DNA from 2 places in the Streptomyces sp. NPDC029152 genome. Region 2 is predicted to be linked to the other one. Evidence: riboswitches for the same ligand, from Rfam matches in the RefSeq annotation. Region 2 holds a riboswitch; the other holds the start of a gene.

Region 1 (9,318 bases), on a different contig from region 2:
CCGGGCGAGCACCGGGCGCAGCCGCTCGGCGTCGTCGAGGGTGCGCAGCAGATGCACGCCGGGGACGCCCTCGGCACCGGGCAGCCGGACCGGTTCGGCGCCGGTCGCGACGACGAGGGCGTCGTACGGCACGGGCCCGGCGGAGGTGTCCAGGAGGTGCGCGGCGGGGCGCAGGCCCAGTGCCTCGCAGCCGAGCCGCAGCTCGATGCCGAGCGCCTCGAAGTCGACGTCGAAGGCGGACCCCTCGGCCGTGCCGAGCAGGACGGCCTTGGACAGCGGGGGGCGGTCGTAGGGCTGGTGGGGCTCGGCGCCGATCAGTGTCACGGCGCCGGTGAAACCCTGTTCGCGCAGGGCGACCGCGGTCTGCACGCCCGCCATGCCCGCGCCGACGACGACCACGCGACGCTCCGCGTCCGCTCCCCGCTCCTGCGTCTGCTCGTTCACCTGATCACCTTAGACACCCGGCGGATCACCGGTCAGTCCTCGTGCGCGGTGATCTCCTCCACAACGCTCGTCCCGCTGCCCCGCCGCGACTCCCACTCCCAGGTCTCCTCCAGGCGCACCCGCCCGTCGGGCAGGTCGACGACCGTCGACACGCAGTGGCCCGACGACGTGCTGCCGTCGGTCCTGAGCTGCACGTACCGGAAGTCGAGCCGGTCGCCCGCGCGGGTGCCCACCAGCCGGCCGCGGACGACGTCGCCGCCCGCGTACTCGGCCCAGACCTCGCCGTCCTCCTCGTGGTAGGTGAACCGGGTGCGGGTGCCCACCTGGCCGGGGGCCTGGTCGGCGACCGGGGCGAGGACGAGACCGTCGAGCGAACGGGCCATGGTGGAGGGCTCCCTTACGAGTTCGGCGCGCTGCGGGCTAGGGTGGCCAACGTAAGGCACTCGCGGGAGCCCGGACGCACCGGGCTGAGAGGGAGGCTGGCGGCCTCCGACCGTACGAACCTGATCCGGGTCATGCCGGCGAAGGGAGGGGCTGGACGCCCATGTCGTCCTCACCGATCGCACCGTCCGTACCACCCCGCGCGTCCGACGTCCTCGTCGTGGGCGGCGGGATCATCGGCCTGGTCACGGCCTGGCGGTCCGCGCAGCGCGGGCTCGCCACGGCGCTCGTGGACCCCGAGCCGGGCGGCGGCGCCGCCCAGGTGGCGGCCGGGATGCTGGCCGCCGTCACGGAACTGCACTACGGCGAGCAGACGCTGCTCGCGCTCAACCTCGCCTCGGCCCGCCGCTATCCGGAGTTCGCCGCCGAGCTGACCGACCTCACGGGCCACGACCTCGGGTACCGCCGCTGCGGCACCCTGGCCGTCGCGCTGGACGCCGACGACCGCGCCCACCTGCGGGAACTGCACGCGCTGCAGGAGCGCTCGGGCCTGGAGTCGGAGTGGCTGTCGGGGCGCGAGTGCCGGCGACTGGAGCCGATGCTCGCGCCGGGCGTGCGCGGGGGCCTGCGGGTGGACGGCGACCACCAGATCGACCCCCGGCGTCTGGCCGGCGCGCTGGTGGCCGCCTGCGAACGCGCGGGTGTGGTCCTGCACCGGGCGTGGGCCGAGCGGCTCACCGTCGCGGGCGACCGGGCGACCGGCGTGGTCACGGCCGACGGCACGGCGCTGGCGGCCGGGCAGGTGGTGCTGGCCGGGGGCAGCCTGAGCGGGCGCCTCGCGGGCGTGCCGGAGGCCGTGCTGCCGCCGGTGCGGCCGGTGAAGGGGCAGGTGCTGCGCCTGACCATGCCGCGGACGCACGGACCGCTGCTGAACCGGACGGTGCGTGCCGTGGTGCGCGGCAACCCCCTCTACCTGGTGCCCCGGGAGAACGGCGAGCTGGTCGTCGGCGCCACCAGCGAGGAGCAGGGCTGGGACACGACGGTGACCGCGGGCGGCGTCTACGAGCTGCTGCGCGACGCCCACGAGCTGGTCCCGGGAATCACCGAGCTGCCCCTCACGGAGACCCGCGCGGGTCTGCGCCCCGGCTCCCCCGACAACGCCCCGCTGCTCGGCCCGGCCGGGCTGGAGGGGCTGCTGCTGGCCACCGGGCACCACCGCAACGGCGTGCTGCTGACGCCGGTCACCGGCGACGCGATGGCCCACGTCCTGACCACCGGGGAGCTCCCCGAGGAGGCCCGCCCCTTCACCCCCCGGCGCTTCGGCGCCGCCCCCGCGCTCCCGGAGCAGACCCCGGAGCAGACCGTACTCACGGAGCAGACCGCATGAACATCTCCGTCAACGGGGAGCCGCGCGAGGTGGCTCCCGGCACGGCCCTGGACGCCCTGGTGGGCACGCTCACCGCGGCCCCCTCCGGAGTGGCCGCCGCCCTGAACGAGACCGTCGTCCCGCGCGCGCAGTGGTCCGCCACCGCCCTGGCCGACGGCGACCGCGTCGAGGTCCTCACCGCCGTCCAAGGAGGCTGACCCATGGCCGACGACCCCTTCCTCCTCGGCGGTACGGCCTACACGTCCCGCCTGATCATGGGCACCGGCGGCGCGCCCAGCCTGGACGTGCTGGAGCACGCGCTGGTGGCGTCCGGGACGGAGCTGACGACCGTCGCGATGCGCAGGGTGAACCCGTCCGTGCACGGCTCCGTGCTGTCGGTCCTGGAGAAGCTCGGCATCCGGGTGCTGCCGAACACGGCCGGCTGCTTCACCGCCGGGGAGGCCGTCCTCACCGCCCGCCTCGCGCGCGAGGCCCTCGGCACGGACCTGGTCAAGCTGGAGGTCATCGCCGACGAGCGCACCCTGCTGCCGGACCCGATCGAGCTGCTGGACGCGGCCGAGACGCTGGTGGACGACGGCTTCACGGTGCTGCCGTACACCAACGACGACCCGGTCCTCGCCCGGAAGCTGGAGGACGTCGGGTGCGCGGCGATCATGCCGCTCGGATCGCCGATCGGCTCCGGGCTCGGCATCCGCAACCCGCACAACTTCCAGCTGATCGTGGAGCACGCGCGCGTGCCGGTGATCCTGGACGCGGGGGCCGGTACGGCCTCCGACGTGGCGCTGGCGATGGAGCTGGGGTGCGCGGGTGTGATGCTGGCCTCGGCGGTGACGCGGGCGCAGGAGCCGGTGCTGATGGCCGCGGCGATGCGCTCCGCGGTGGAGGCGGGGCGGCTGGCCCGGCGGGCGGGGCGGATCCCGCGGCGGCACTTCGCGGAGGCGTCGTCCCCGGCGGAGGGCTTGGCGGTGCTGGACCCGGAGCGGCCCGCCTTCCAGGCGCCGGGCGCCGGGCCGGTGGAGGCGCGGCCGCCCGCGGCTCCCGCGGACACGGACGTCACAGGTCCGCTGCAGTAGCGCTGCGATCTCGGGCGTGGCGGCGGGGTGTCCGCGCCGGCTCGTACACTCGCCTGCGTGGACACGACCCTTCAGGACCCTCTGGTCGGGCAGGTGCTCGACGGCCGGTACCGCGTCGAGGCGCGGATCGCGGTCGGCGGGATGGCCACGGTCTACCGGGCCGTGGACACCCGCCTGGACCGCGTGCTCGCGCTGAAGGTGATGCACCCGACGCTCGCCACCGACGCCGCCTTCGTCGAGCGGTTCATCCGCGAGGCCAAGTCGGTGGCCCGGCTCGACCACCCCAACGTCGTCCAGGTCTTCGACCAGGGGGCCGAGGGGGCGTACGTCTACCTGGCCATGGAGTACATCGCCGGCTGCACCCTGCGCGACGTGCTGCGCGAACGCGGGGCGCTCCAGCCGCGGGCCGCGCTGGACATCCTGGAGCCGATGCTGGCCGCGCTGGGCGCCGCCCACCGGGCCGGGTTCGTGCACCGCGACATGAAGCCGGAGAACGTGCTGATAGGGGACGACGGCCGGGTCAAGGTCGCCGACTTCGGGCTGGTGCGGGCCGTGGACACGGTCACCAGCACCACCGGGTCGGTCCTGGGCACGGTCTCCTACCTGGCGCCCGAGCAGATCGAGCACGGCGCCGCCGACCCGAGGGTCGACGTCTACGCGTGCGGTGTCGTGCTGTACGAGATGCTGACCGGCGGCAAGCCGCACGAGGGGGACTCCCCCGCCCAGATCCTCTACAAGCACCTCCACGAGGACGTGCCGCCGCCGTCGGCCGCCGTCCCGGGGATGGCGGCCGCGCTGGACGACCTGGTCGCGTCGGCGACCGCGCGCACCCCGGAGGTCCGCCCGCACGACGCCGTGGCGCTGCTGGCCGGGGCCCGCCGGGCGCGTGCGGCGCTGAGCGCCGAGCAGCTGGACGCCGTGCCGCCGCAGGCCCTCGCCGCGGACCACGACAACGCCGAGGACCGCACGAGCGTGATCCCGCGCGCGCTCACCATGCCCCGGCCGCTGCCGGTGGACGAGGACGAGGACGTCGTCCCCGGCGGCGGGGCCCCGGCGGACGGGGTCCACCGCACCAGCCGGTTCGCGGCTCCCCCGCCGCTGCCGCCCCGGCGCCGCCGCCTGCGGCTGGGACGGGGACCGCTGGCGGTCGTCGTCGCCGTACTGCTGGTCCTCGGCGTCGGCACGGGCGTCTGGTACATCAACTCCGGTCAGTTCACCAAGGTGCCGCCGCTGCTGTCGAAGACCGAGGCTCAGGCCGAGGACCGGCTGGAGCAGGCCGGGCTGGACGTCGGCACGGTCCGGCACGCCTACAGCGACACGGTCGAGCGCGGCACCGTCATCAGCACCGACCCGGAAGCCGGCACCCGGATCCGCAGGAACGACTCGGTGTCGTTCACGATCTCCGACGGCCCCGACACGGTGGAGCTGCCGGACGTGCAGGGATACAAGCTGGACCGGGCGCGGTCCCTCCTCGAGGACGAGGGGCTGGAGCCGGGCATGGTGACCCGGGCGTTCAGCCAGGACGTCCCCAAGGGGTTCGTGATCTCCACCGACCCGAGGACGGGCACCGATGTGCGCGCGGGCTCGGCGGTCGCGCTCGTCGTCAGCAAGGGCAGCCCGATCGACGTGCCGGACGTCACCGGCACCGACCTGGCGGACGCGAGGGCGGAGCTGACGGACGCCGGCCTGAAGGTGAAGGTCGCCGCCGAGCAGGTCACCTCCGAGTACGACAAGGGCCAGGTCGCCCGGCAGACGCCGGACGCCGGCAGCCGGGCCGCCGAGGGCGACACGGTGACGCTGACGGTCTCCAAGGGCCCCGAGATGATCGAGGTCCCGGACGTGACCGGCGACAGCGTGGACGACGCGAAGCGGAAGCTGGAGGACGCCGGGTTCGAGGTGAAGGAGGACCGCGGTCTGCTCGGGCTGTTCGGCGACACCGTGAAGGAGCAGTCCGTCGACGGCGGGGACACGGCGCCCAAGGGATCCACCATCAAGATCACCATCAGGTGACGGCTCTCACGCTCCGGAGGCGTGGCCTGGCATGACACCCTGAACGGGTGAACAGTCACCAGTCCGCCCTCCCGCGCAACCCCGTCGGCGGTCACGTGCCCGTCGCCGGCGGCCTGCACTCCGTGGGCCTGTCCTACGCCCGTGACCTGCGGGCGGAGGCCGTACAGGTCTTCGTCGCCAACCCGCGCGGCTGGGCCACCCCGACCGGCGACCCGAAGCAGGACGAGGCGTTCCGGGAGGCCTGCGCCGCCGAGTCGATCCCGGCGTACGTGCACGCCCCGTACCTGATCAACTTCGGTTCGCACACCGAGGCGACGGTGGAGCGGTCGGTCGAGTCGCTGCGGCACTCGCTGCGGCGGGGCCGCGCGATCGGGGCGCTCGGCGTGGTCGTGCACACCGGCAGCGCGACCGGCGGCCGGGACCGCGCGGTGGCGCTGAGGCAGGTGCGGGAGTTCCTGCTGCCGCTGCTGGACGAGCTGACCCACGACGACGACCCGTACCTGCTGCTGGAGTCGACCGCCGGCCAGGGTGCCTCCCTGTGCTCGCGGACGTGGGACTTCGGGCCGTACTTCGATGCGCTGGACGCCCATCCGAAGCTGGGCGTGTGCCTGGACACCTGCCACATCTTCGCGGCGGGGCACGACCTGACCGGTCCGGCCGGCATGCACCGGACCCTGGACCTGCTGGTGGACACGGTCGGCGAGGGCCGGCTGAAGCTGATCCACGCCAACGACTCCAAGGACGTGGCGGGCGCGCACAAGGACCGGCACGAGAACATCGGCGCCGGCCACATCGGCGAGGACCCCTTCCGGGCACTGATGACGCACCCCGCGACCGAGGGCGTGCCGCTGGTCATCGAGACGCCGGGCGGCAAGGAGGGGCACGCCGCGGACGTGGAGCGGCTGAAGAAGCTGCGCGACGGCTGACCGCGAGGGGCCGGCCGGCGGGTCAGAGTTCGGGGCCGTCCCCGGGCTCCTCCTGGTAGGAGTAGCGCTGCTCCCGCCACGGGTCGCCGATGTTGTGGTAGCCGCGCTCCTCCCAGAAGCCGCGGCGGTCGGCGGTCATGTACTCGATGCCGCGGACCCACTTCGGGCCCTTCCAGGCGTACAGGTGGGGGACGACCAGGCGGAGCGGGAAGCCGTGCTCCGCGGTCAACAGCTCGCCGTCCTTGTGGGTGGCGAAGAGGGTGCGCTCGGCGGCGAAGTCGGACAGGCGGAGGTTGGAGCTGAACCCGTACTCCGCCCACACCATCACATGGGTGACGGCGGGCGCGGGCGGCGCGAGGTCGAGGATGGTGCGGGCCGGGACGCCGCCCCACTCGGAGCCGAGCATGCTGAACTTCGTCACGCAGTGCAGGTCGGCCACGACCGTGGTGTACGGCAGGGCGGTGAAGTCGTCGTGGCTCCAGCAGTGCTTGTCGCCGTCGGCGGTGACGCCGAAGACCCGGAACTCCCACCGTTCGGGCCGGAACTTCGGGACCGGTCCGTAGTGCGTGACCGGCCAGCCCCGCTGGAGCCGCTGTCCCGGCGGAAGCTCGAACCGCGGCGCCTCTCCCGAACCGCCCTCTCCCGACCCGTGTTCCACCGGCTGACCCATGCCTCCATCCTGACAGACCCGGACCGATGCCCCTGACACGGCCCCCTTACATCTGGCCAAAAGGGGCAAACATGGCCGAGTTCGCTCGTACTTACTAAGTCGATACTTACTGGACGATCTCCGACGCCGGTGCAATCATGCGGCGCAACCCGCCAGTCCCCGTGTGGAAGGAGCCTTACGCGATGCAGGGCGACCCCGAGGTCATCGAGTTCCTCAACGAGCAGCTGACCGCCGAGCTCACCGCGATCAACCAGTACTTCCTGCACTCGAAGCTGCAGGACCACAAGGGCTGGACCAAGCTCGCGAAGTACACGCGGGACGAGTCCTTCGACGAGATGCGCCACGCCGAGCTGCTCACCGACCGCATCCTGCTCCTCGACGGCCTGCCGAACTACCAGCGCCTCTTCCACGTACGGGTCGGCCAGAGCGTGACGGAGATGTTCCAGGCCGACCGGGAGATCGAGGTCGAGGCCATCGACCGGCTGCGCCGGGGCGTCGAGGTGATGCGGGCCAAGAACGACATCACGTCGGCCAACGTCTTCGAGGCGATCCTCGCCGACGAGGAGCACCACATCGACTACCTGGACACCCAGCTGGAGCTGATCGACAAGCTGGGCGAGTCGCTCTACCTGTCGACGGTGGTCGAGCAGTCCCAGCCCGACCCCTCGGGGCCGAAGCTGATCTAGGACTAGGCGGCTTCCGGAAGCTCCGAGAGAACCGGTTCGCCCTGGTCGGCCAGTTGCCGACGGGGGCAGGCGCCGCGGCCGAGCAGCGCCTGGATGCGCCGTACGCAGCCGCCGCAGTCGGTGCCGGCCTTGCAGGCGGAGGCGATCTGCCGGGGCGTGCAGGCACCGGCCTCCGCGTGGCTCCTCACCTGTTCCTCGGTGACACCGAAGCAGCTGCAGACGAACACGCGGTTCACCTCCCGAGCGGGGTACAAGGTCGCGCCGTACCGACGACCGGAGGGACCGACTGGCCGGTGAGGCAAACCTAACCTTACCCATCGCGCAGGGGCGGCAAAAGCGGAGGGGGCGCGGATCGTGTGTGACCCGCGCCCCATTCCGTGTGCCCGCCGCCCGGTCCGGGGGCGGACCGTCACTGGTCCCGGTACATCTCCGCCACCAGGAACGCCAGGTCGAGCGACTGGCTGCGGTTCAGCCGCGGGTCGCAGGCCGTCTCGTAGCGCTGGTGCAGGTCGTCGACGAAGATCTCGTCGCCGCCGCCCACGCACTCGGTGACGTCGTCGCCGGTGAGCTCCACGTGGATGCCGCCCGGGTGGGTGCCGAGCGACTTGTGGACCTCGAAGAAGCCCTTGACCTCGTCGAGCACGTCGTCGAAGCGGCGGGTCTTGTGGCCGGAGGCCGCCTCGTAGGTGTTGCCGTGCATCGGGTCGGTGATCCAGGCGACGGTGGCACCGGAGGCGGTGACCTTCTCGACCAGCTCGGGGAGCTTGTCGCGGATCTTGTCCGCGCCCATGCGGACGATGAAGGTCAGCCGGCCGGGCTCGCGCTCCGGGTCCAGGCGCTCGATGTACTGCAGCGCCTCCTCGGCCGTCGTCGTCGGGCCGAGCTTGATGCCGATCGGGTTGCGGATCTTCGAGGCGAACTCGATGTGCGCGTGGTCCAGCTGGCGCGTGCGCTCACCGATCCACACCATGTGCCCGGAGACGTCGTACAGCTGCCCGGTGCGGGAGTCGACGCGGGTGAGGGCCGACTCGTAGTCGAGCAGCAGCGCCTCGTGCGACGAGTAGAACTCGACGGTCTTGAACTCCTCCGGGTCCGTGCCGCAGGCCCGCATGAAGTTCAGCGCGTTGTCGATCTCGCGGGCGAGCTGCTCGTAGCGCTGGCCGGACGGGGACGACTTCACGAAGTCCTGGTTCCAGGCGTGCACCTGGCGCAGGTCGGCGTAGCCGCCGGTGGTGAAGGCGCGCACCAGGTTCAGCGTGGACGCCGACGCGTGGTACATGCGCTTGAGCCGCTCGGGGTCGGGGACCCGGGCCTCTTCGGTGAAGTCGAAGCCGTTGACGGAGTCGCCGCGGTAGGTCGGCAGGGTGACGCCGTCGCGGGTCTCGGTCGGCTTGGAGCGCGGCTTGGAGTACTGGCCGGCGATCCGGCCGACCTTCACGACCGGCACGGAGGCGGCGTACGTGAGCACGGCGCCCATCTGGAGCAGGGTCTTGAGCTTGTTGCGGATGTGGTCCGCGGACACCGCGTCGAAGGCCTCGGCGCAGTCGCCGCCCTGGAGGAGGAACGCCTCTCCCTCGGCGACGGCCGCCATCCGGGCGCGCAGCTGGTCGCACTCGCCCGCGAAGACGAGCGGCGGATACGACTCGAGGTCCGCGATCACTGCGCGCAGAGCCTCGGGGTCGGGGTACTCGGGCTGCTGCGCCGCGGGCAGGTCTCGCCAGGTGTTGCCAGCACTCGCGCT
Region 2 (9,318 bases):
TCCCGAGCCCGACGGGCTGGGACTGTCCCAGCGCGGCATCACCGTCTCCACGGTCGGTCTGGTCCCGGCGATCCACCGGTTCGCCGACGAGGGCTTCAAGTGCCGCCTCGCCATCTCCCTGCACGCCCCCGACGACGAGCTGCGCGACACCCTCGTCCCCGTGAACACGCGGTGGAAGGTGCGCGAGGTCCTCGACGCCGGCTTCGAGTACGCGGCGAAGTCCGGTCGCCGGCTGTCCATCGAGTACGCGCTGATCCGCGACATCAACGACCAGGCGTGGCGCGGCGACCGGCTCGGACGGCTGCTCAAGGGCAAGCCGGTGCACGTCAACCTCATCCCGCTCAACCCGACGCCGGGCTCGAAGTGGACCGCCTCGCGGCCCGAGGACGAGAAGGCGTTCGTCGCGGCGATCGAGGCGCACGGTGTGCCGGTGACCATCCGGGACACCCGTGGACAGGAGATCGACGGGGCGTGTGGTCAGCTCGCCGCGAGCGAGCGGTAATCTGACCGGCGTACGTCCTCGTTTTCAGACATCTTCATATTCCGACAGGGGAGCGCCACAGCGCTGAGAGTGCGGCACCGGCCGCAGACCCTCCGAACCTGGCCCAGGTCATTCTGGGTAGGGAGATCGGTCATCACTCGAGCTGTTGCGCCCTGCCCGGGACCTCGTCAGGGGTCCCGGGCAGGGCCGCGTCTTCTCCTGGTGACCCAGGAGGAATTCCGTGAGCATCACCAAGAAGGTCAGTGCCCTGGCCGTCGGGCTCGGCCTCGTCGGCGGCCTGGCCGCCTGCGGATCGTCGTCCGACGGCGACGACCAGGGGGCCGGCGGTTCCAAGACCGTGACCCTCGTCAGCCACGACTCGTGGGCCGCGTCCAAGAACGTCATCGCGGACTTCGAGAAGAGCTCCGGCTACAAGGTCAAGGTCCTCGAGGACGGCGACGCCGGACAGGCCGTCAACAAGGCCATCCTCACCAAGGACAACCCGCAGGGCGACGTCTTCTTCGGCGTCGACAACACGCTGCTGTCCCGCGCGCTCGACAACGGCCTGTTCCAGCCGTACGAGCCCAAGGGCTCCGACATGATCCTTCCCGAGTACCGGGTCGACCAGGACAGGCACCGCGTCACGCCCATCGACACCGGTGACATCTGCGTCAACTACGACAAGGCGTACTTCAGCGAGCACAAGCTGACCCCGCCCGACTCCTTCGACGACCTCGCCAAGCCCGCGTACAAGAACCTCCTCGTCACGGAGGACGCCGGCAGCTCCTCGCCCGGCCTCGGCTTCCTGCTGGGCACCGCCGCCAGGTACGGCGACGACGGCTGGGAGGGGTACTGGAAGAAGCTGAAGGCGAACGGCGTCAAGGTCGTCGACAGCTGGGAGCAGGCGTACAACGAGGAGTTCTCCGGCTCGTCCGGCGGCAAGAAGGCGAAGGGCGACCGCCCGCTCGTCGTCTCCTACGCCTCCTCGCCCCCCGCCGAGGTGATCTACGCCGACCCGAAGCCGGACACCGCGCCCACGGGCGTCGCCACCGGCACCTGCTTCCGCCAGGTCGAGTACGCGGGCCTGCTGAGCAACGCGAAGAACCCCGAGGGCGGCAAGGCGCTGCTCGACTTCCTGATCAGCAAGGAGTTCCAGGACGACATGCCGCTGAACATGTTCGTCCACCCGGTGCGCGAGGCGGCCCAGGTCCCGCCGGAGTTCGTGAAGTACGGCCCGCAGGCCGAGAACCCGCAGACCCTGGACCCGGAGAAGATCGCCGACAACCGCGACCAGTGGGTCAAGTCGTGGACCTCGCTCCTCCTGAAGTGACCGAAGCGACCGAAGCGACCGAGGCCGCCCGCGCCGCCGGCACCCGGCGGCGCGGGAGCGCGGCGCGGCTGGCCCTGATGGCCGGCCCCGTCGCGTTCTTCGCGGTCTTCTTCGCCTACCCCGTCGCCGCGATCGTCGCGCGCGGTCTGGAGGTCGACGGGGTCTGGCGGTTCGGGCGGATCGGGGACGTGCTGGCCCAGTCCGACGTCCGGCACGTGCTGTGGTTCACCACCTGGCAGGCGCTCGCGTCCACCGCGCTCACCCTGCTGATCGCCCTGCCCGGCGCGTACGTCTTCGCCCGCCTCGACTTTCCCGGCAAGCAGGTGCTGCGGGCCGTGGTGACCGTGCCGTTCGTGCTGCCGACGGTCGTGGTGGGCACCGCGTTCCTAGCGCTCGTCGGGCGGGGCGGACTGCTCGACGAGCTGTGGGGCGTCCGGCTGGACACCACGGTGTGGGCCATCCTGCTCGCGCACGTCTTCTTCAACTACGCCGTCGTCGTACGCACCGTCGGCGGACTGTGGGCGCAGCTCGACCCGCGCCAGGAGGAGGCCGCGCGGATGCTCGGCGCCTCCCCGCTGCGGGCCTGGCGACGGGTCACCCTGCCGGCGCTCGCCCCCGCCGTGGCCGCCGCCGCGCTGATGGTGTTCCTGTTCACCTTCACCTCCTTCGGCGTCGTCCAGATCCTCGGCGGGCCCGCCTTCTCCACCCTGGAGGTGGAGATCTACCGGCAGACCTCGCAGATCTTCGACCTGTCCACGGCCGCCGTGCTGACGCTGATCCAGTTCGCCGCGGTCTGCACCATCCTCGCCGTGCACGCCTGGACGGTACGGCGGCGCGAGACGGCGCTGCGGCTGGTGGACGCCTCCCGCACCGCGCGCCGCCCGCGCGGGGCCGGGCAGTGGGCGCTGCTGGGGGGCGTGCTCGTCACCGTCGCCGTCCTCGTCGTGCTGCCGCTCGCCGTGCTGGTCCAGCGGTCGTTCGGCGCCGGCGGTCTCGGCTACTACCGGGCCCTGACCCACGAGGACGGCGGCACCTTCCTGGTCCCGCCGATCGAGGCGGTCGGCAACTCCCTGCAGTACGCCGTCGCCGCCACCGCGATCGCCGTGGTCATCGGCGGTCTGGCGGCGGCCGCGCTCACCCGGCGGGACGCGGGCCGCCTGGTGCGCGGCTTCGACGCGCTGCTGATGCTGCCGCTCGGGGTGTCCGCCGTGACGGTCGGCTTCGGTTTCCTGATCGCCCTGGACGAACCCCCGCTGGACCTCAGGTCCTCCTGGATCCTGGTGCCGCTCGCCCAGGCGCTGGTCGGCGTCCCCTTCGTCGTACGCACCATGCTGCCGGTGCTGCGGGCGGTGGACGTGCGGCTGCGGGAGGCGGCGGCGGTGCTCGGGGCGTCGCCGTGGCGGGTGTGGCGGGAGGTCGACCTGCCGATGGTGCGGCGGGCGCTGCTGATCGCCGCCGGGTTCGCCTTCGCGGTGTCGCTGGGGGAGTTCGGGGCGACCGTGTTCATCGCCCGGCCCGACAACCCGACGCTGCCGGTCGCCGTGGCGCGGCTGCTGGGGCGGCCCGGGGACCTGAACTACGGGCAGGCGATGGCCCTGTCGACGATTCTGATGGTGGTGTGCGCCGTGGCCCTGGTGGTGCTGGAGCGGCTGCGGACCGACCGGAGCGGGGAGTTCTAGGGATGCTGCTGAGTCTGCGGGGAGCGACCGTCCGCTTCGGCGGGCGGGCCGTGCTCGACGCCGTCGACCTGGAGGTCGCCGAGCACGAGGTCGTGTGCGTGCTGGGGCCCAGCGGCAGCGGCAAGTCGACGCTGCTGCGCGCGGTCGCCGGCCTCCAGCCGCTGGACGCCGGACGGGTGGTGCTGGACGGGCGGGACCAGTCCGGGGTGCCCGCGCACAAGCGCGAGGTCGGGCTGATGTTCCAGGACCACCAGCTGTTCCCGCAGCGGGACGTGGCCGGGAACATCGCCTTCGGGCCGCGGATGCGGGGTGCGTCGCGGGCCCGGCAGCAGGAGGACGTACGGGAGCTGCTGGAACTGGTGGGCCTGCCGGGCGCCGCCCGCCGGTCCGTCGCCGCGCTCTCCGGCGGTGAGCAGCAGCGGGTGGCGCTGGCCCGCGCCCTCGCGCCCCGGCCCCGGCTGCTGATGCTGGACGAGCCGCTCGGCCAGCTCGACCGCTCGCTGCGGGAGCGGTTGGTGGTGGAACTGCGCGAGCTGTTCGGCCTGTTGGGCACCACCGTGCTCGCCGTGACGCACGACCAGTCGGAGGCCTTCGCGCTCGCCGACCGGGTGGTGGTGATGCGGGACGGGCGGATCGCCCAGGAGGGGACGCCGCTTCAGGTGTGGCAGCGGCCGGCGGACGCCTTCGTGGCCCGCTTCCTCGGCTTCGACAACGTGGTGGAGGCGACCGTCGCCGGGCAGGTCGCGGCCACCCCCTGGGGCAAGGTGCCGGTCCCCGAGGACGCTCCCCAGGGCACGCGGACCGTGCTCGTGCGGCCCGCCGGGGTCAGGATCGTGCCCGCCGACGCCGGCCTGCGCTGCACGGTCGCCGCCCGCACCTTCCGCGGCACCCACGTCGCCGTCCGCCTGCAGCCCAAGGACGCGCCCCGCCTGGAGGCGGCGTGCGCGCTGCGGGCGGCTCCGGAGGTCGGGGACACGGTCGGGGTGGAGTTCGACGGGGCGGAAACCGTGGTGCTCGGGTGATCGTCCCGCTCCTAGGATGCGGGTCATGACGTCACTGGCACACGAGCGTTACTGCGACGAGACGGCCCACCAGGTCGGACAGTTGAGGGATCTGGTGACCTCCGGCACCGATCTCTCCGCCACCGTCCCGACCTGCCCGGACTGGTCCCTGGAGGACCTGGTCCGGCACACGGGAGGCGCGCTGCGCTGGGTGGAGCTGCTGGTGCGCACCCGGGCCCGGGAGAACGTCCCCGACGAGCAGGTGCCGGGCGCCGCCGGTCCGGACGCCAGGGGCGACGCCGCCGCGCTGGACGCCTGGCTGGCGGAGTCGGGCGAGGCGCTCGTCGGCGCGCTGCGCGAGGCCGGGCCGGAGGCGAAGGTGTGGTCGTGGAGCGGGCGGCACGACGCGGGCTTCTGGGCGCGCCGGATGACGCACGAGGTCACCGTCCACCGCGCGGACGCCGTGCTCACCGCCGGACAGCCCTACCGCGTGGCGCCGGACGTGGCCGCCGACGCGATCGACGAATGGCTGGAGATCGTCCAGTTCGTGCAGCGGACCGGCACGGACCCCGAGGCGAACGAGCTGCGCGGGCCCGGCCGGAGCATCCACCTGCACGCCACCGACGCCGCTTTGGAACTGAACGCCGAGTGGCTGATCGAGCTCGGCGAGGACGGCCTCACCTGGCGCCGCGGCCACGAGAAGGCGGACGCCGTTCTGCGGGGGCCCCTCACGGACGTCCTGCTCGCCTTCTACCGCCGGCTGCCGCTGGACGCCCCCGGTCTGGAGGTGCTCGGCGAGCGGGAGTTGCTGGAGTTCTGGCTGGAGCGGGCCTCGTTCGGCTGACACGACGGTGGCCCGTCCCCGGCCGGGGACGGGCCACCGTTCGTACGGATGTCACAGGGCGTCAGCGGCTGCCGTTCGCCCCGCGACGGCGCAGGCCGAAGAAGACCGCGCCGCCACCGACGACGACGAGGGCCGCCGCGATGCCGACGATCATGCCGGTGTTGGAGTTCGCACCGGTCTCGGCGAGGTGGGACTCACCGGCCGCCGGGGACGGGGCGCTGCTCGGCACGGCCGCCGGGGCGGTGCTCTCGCTCTGCGAGGCGGAGGGGGCCGACGGCGACGGGGCCGGAGCCGGCGTCCCGGTCTCCTCGGCCGGGGCGGACGAGCTCTGGGAGGGGGTCGGGGACGGCGTGTCCTCGGTCTCGCAGGCGGTCGCCGGGGTCACGAGGTTCGGCTCGATGTCCTCGTCGACGTAGCCGCCGGCCTTGACGTGGATGCGGTACTCGGCGTTCGGCTTCCAGTCCGCGGCGAAGGTGATGGTGCTGCCCTCGCGGGAGCCCCTGACCACCTGCTCGCCGATCTTCTGGGCGTCGGAGCCCTTGTTCTCCAGGTACACGGTGACGGTGGCGGGGACGCCGGCGGGGTCCACGTCGGTGACGGTGATGATCCCCTTGCCGCCGTCGCACGTGGCGGCGGCGGAGAACTCGCCGATGTCGCAGGCGAAGGCGTTGCCGGCGGCGCCGATCGCGAGGGCCGCCGTGGCCGAGGCGACGCCGAGGGCACGGACGCTACGGCGGGACGCCGTGCGGCTGAGTATGGACAGGACTGCCACGTTGTTCCTTCACGGGAAGCGCGGATGCGGGGGGTGGAGAGGGTGCCGATGCCATCGCCGGTGTCTGCTCCGATGCCATCGACACTCCCAGGAGCCTCACTGGTCTATAAGCGGTGCATAAGCAGTGTCAACGCCTGTACCCGCCAAGCGCGTTGGCTTTGCCCTCTCATTAACCGCCGAGACGTTTCAGCGCCTCGGGGGCCTCCTCGATCCGGTCCACCAGCGCGATCCGGGCCTCCATGGACCGCCCCTCGGCCAGCGACGTCAGCAGCGGCCAGGCCGGCAGCGTCCGCGTCCAGTGCGCCCGGTCCACGAGCACCATGGGGGTGGGACCGCCCCGTGACTCGTAGTAGTTGGGCGTCGCGTTGTCGAAGATCTCCTGGACGGTGCCGGCGGCGCCCGGCAGGAACACCACGCCCGCGGTCGAGCGCGCCAGCAGGCCGTCCTCGCGGGTGGCGTTGGCGAAGTACTTGGCGATGTGCGCCGCGAAGGCGTTCGGCGGCTCGTGGCCGTAGAACCAGGTCGGGATGCCGACCGAGGCACCGCCCCCGGGCCAGCGCTCCCGCACCTCGAAGGCGGAGCGCGCCCAGTCGGTGACCGACGGCGCGAACGACGTGACCTTCGCGAGGAGCGTCAGGGCGTCGTCCAGCATGCCGTCGCGGAACGGGGCGGAGTACGCGCCGAGGTTCGCGGCCTCCATGGCGCCCGGTCCGCCACCGGTGGCGACGGTGAACCCGGCGCGGGTCAGCTCGCGCCCCAGACGCGCGGCGCCCGCGTAGGCGAGGGTGCCGCGGGCCATGGCGTGGCCGCCCATGACGCCCACCACCCGCGCTTTGGCCAGGAGTTCGTCGACCGCGTCCGAGACCGCGTCGTCGTGGATCGCGCGCAGCATGGAGGCGAACACGTCGCCGTCCGCCTTGGTGTGCTGGAACCAGGTGTGGGCCAGCGCGTCCGGCGTCGCCTCGTAGCCGTCGTCGAGGCAGGCGTACAACTCGTCGGGGGAGTAGACGTGTCCGCGGTACGGGTCGAAGGGCAGACCGGGCACGGGCGGGAAGACCAGGGCCCCCGCGGCGCGCACACGGGCCGCCGCCTCGGGCGCCATCGGGCAGCCGAGGAAGACGGCGCCCGTGAGGTCCGCGGAGAGGAGGGCGTCCGTACGGGCCGTCAGGTCGACGGCCTGGACGCGGTGGTGGGCGAGGGTGCCGTGCGCGGAGACGACCTCGTCGAACTCGGCGAGGGTCTCTATCTCCCGGTCGTGCGAGGCGTGGTGGGACTGCGCCTGGGACGGGGACGGCGGCTGGGGCTGGGCGGGTGTCGGATCCACCCGCCCATGCTAGGTGCGCGTCCCGGTCAGTCCTCGAGGACCGCCGGGTCCATCCACGCGACCTCCCAGGTGTGACCGTCGAGGTCGTCGAAGGCCCGGCCGTACATGAAGCCGTGGTCCTGGGTCTCGCCGGAGACCGAACCGCCCGCGGCGACCGCCCTCTCCACCAGCTCGTCGACCTTCTCGCGGCTCTCCGCGCTCAGCGCGATCAGCACCTCGCTGGCCTTCGTCGAGTCCACGATCTCCTTCTTCGTGAACTGCGCGTACTTCTCCTTGGTCAGCAGCATGGCGACGATCGTGTCGCTGATCACGACCGAGGCGGCGGTCTCGTCGCTGAACCGGGCGTCGAGCGCGAAGCCGAGCTCCGTGAAGAACTTCTTCGAGGCGTCGAGGTCGTTCGTCGCCAGGTTCACGAAGATCATCTGCTGGTACATGGGGGTCTCTCCCGTCGGTGCCGTGCCGTTGTCGTGCCGTTCGCAGGGTCAGACGGGAGGACGGCGCGGAAATCATCGGCGGTCGGGGGGAAAACTCGGGGATCTTCGTCAGCGGGCCAGGGGCAGCGCGGCCAGGGCCGCGACGAGGAAGGTCGGCGGACCGAAGAGGGCCAGCAGCGCGACGGCCCGCACGGCGGCGGCGGCGCGCAGCGTCGTCCGGGGCGCGCCCAGCCGCAGCAGGGCGGTGGTGGTGTCGGCGCGGGTGTGCTTGGCCTCGGCGGCCGAGGTGAGCAGGGTGGCCACCGTGGCGCCCGCCACGACGAGGGCGCCGAGGGCGCCCAGGGGGTGGGAGGCCGGTCCGTCCCCGCCGTACAGGACCGCCGCCGCGTAGAGCGCGGAGGCCACGGCGCAGACGACGCCCAGGGGGCGGCCGATGCGGCTCGACTCCTCCATGAGGACGCGGCCGGCGAGCAGGCGCAGGGCGCCGGGGCGGACGGCCTGGAGGAGACGGCCGCACAGGTGGGTGAGGCCGGGGCCGGCGAGGGCGAGGCCCAGGGCGGTCAGGGTCCAGCCGAGGAGGACGCCGGCGGAGGGGGCGGTGTCGGGGGTGGCCGTGTTGCCGGCGTAGGCCTCCACGGCGAGGCCGGCGGTGAGGACGGCGATGCCCCAGGGGAGGGTGGTGGTGTTCTGACGGCGGGCGGTGTCCGGGGTGTGCGCCCGGGCGTCCGCCGGGGCCGGGAGGTGGGGAGCGCTTGTGGGCGCGCAGCGGGTGCCCCTCCCGGAGGGGGTGCCCCCGGCGGCCCGGCCGTCCGCAGGCTGAGCGGGCTCGGCGGAGCGGCCGCCCGCGGGGTCCGTGGCGAGGGCGCCGGCGAGTTCGGCGGTGCGGACGTCGGCGGAGGCGGTGGCCGTGGCCGGGGCGGGAGAGGCCGCGGCGGTGGTGTCGGGCGTGGTCCTCCTGGTGGCCCGGCGGGCGCCGAAGCGGCCGTAGGCGCCGAAGGTCTCGCGGGCCGCGCCCCGGCCGTACGCGCCGAAACGGCCGTAGCCGCGGGCGCCGGCGGCGCGGGCGGGCGGCGCGTCGCGGGGGCGGAGGGACAGGGCCACCGCGGCGGACGCGGTCGCCGGGAGCAGCGTCAGGAGGGTCACGGCCGCGGGGAAGGGGAGGGGCAGGCCGACGGCGAGGGAGTCGGCCGCGGCGCCGTCGAAGGGCGTGGCCGTCAGGTCACCGCGCAGGTGGAGGAAGAGGAGCAGGGCCGCCAGCGAGCCGAGCGCTCCGGACAGGGCCGTGGTCGCCGCGGAGACGGCCATCAGCCGGCCGGGGCCGAGGCCGATCGCCGACAGGCCTGAGCGGGGCCGGGTGCCCGGGTCGGCGCGGGCCGCGGCGACGGCGAAGTACACGGTGGCGCAGAGGGGGGCCGCGCACCAGGCGAGGCGGAGGGCGGAGGCGCCGGACGAG

The links. Region 2 has a riboswitch for thiamine pyrophosphate ahead of ACZ4V6_RS28320 (thiamine ABC transporter substrate-binding protein). Riboswitches for the same ligand answer to the same signal wherever they lie in the genome.
Region 1: another riboswitch for thiamine pyrophosphate. It lies ahead of thiO (glycine oxidase ThiO); the one in region 2 lies ahead of ACZ4V6_RS28320 (thiamine ABC transporter substrate-binding protein).

The regions. Positions count from the first base shown of each region.
Region 1 is NZ_JBVHWR010000007.1:63,360-72,677, reverse strand. It holds gene ACZ4V6_RS16595 (NAD(P)/FAD-dependent oxidoreductase) at 1-444, opposite strand, end outside; gene ACZ4V6_RS16590 (avidin-fold protein) at 477-827, opposite strand; TPP riboswitch at 880-991, shown strand; gene thiO (glycine oxidase ThiO) at 989-2,212, shown strand; gene thiS (sulfur carrier protein ThiS) at 2,209-2,409, shown strand; partial or broken gene ACZ4V6_RS16575 (thiazole synthase) at 2,413-3,204, shown strand; gene pknB (Stk1 family PASTA domain-containing Ser/Thr kinase) at 3,343-5,295, shown strand; gene ACZ4V6_RS16565 (deoxyribonuclease IV) at 5,343-6,221, shown strand; gene ACZ4V6_RS16560 (sulfite oxidase-like oxidoreductase) at 6,244-6,891, opposite strand; gene bfr (bacterioferritin) at 7,074-7,577, shown strand; gene ACZ4V6_RS16550 ((2Fe-2S)-binding protein) at 7,580-7,813, opposite strand; gene ACZ4V6_RS16545 (class II 3-deoxy-7-phosphoheptulonate synthase) at 7,987-9,318, opposite strand, start outside.
Region 2 is NZ_JBVHWR010000016.1:50,564-59,881, reverse strand. It holds gene rlmN (dual-specificity RNA methyltransferase RlmN) at 1-502, shown strand, start outside; TPP riboswitch at 539-644, shown strand; gene ACZ4V6_RS28320 (thiamine ABC transporter substrate-binding protein) at 723-1,811, shown strand; gene ACZ4V6_RS28315 (ABC transporter permease) at 1,889-3,490, shown strand; gene ACZ4V6_RS28310 (ABC transporter ATP-binding protein) at 3,493-4,512, shown strand; gene ACZ4V6_RS28305 (maleylpyruvate isomerase family mycothiol-dependent enzyme) at 4,538-5,335, shown strand; gene ACZ4V6_RS28300 (LAETG motif-containing sortase-dependent surface protein) at 5,397-6,107, opposite strand; gene ACZ4V6_RS28295 (LOG family protein) at 6,277-7,431, opposite strand; gene ACZ4V6_RS28290 (VOC family protein) at 7,458-7,865, opposite strand; gene ACZ4V6_RS28285 (hypothetical protein) at 7,974-9,318, opposite strand, start outside.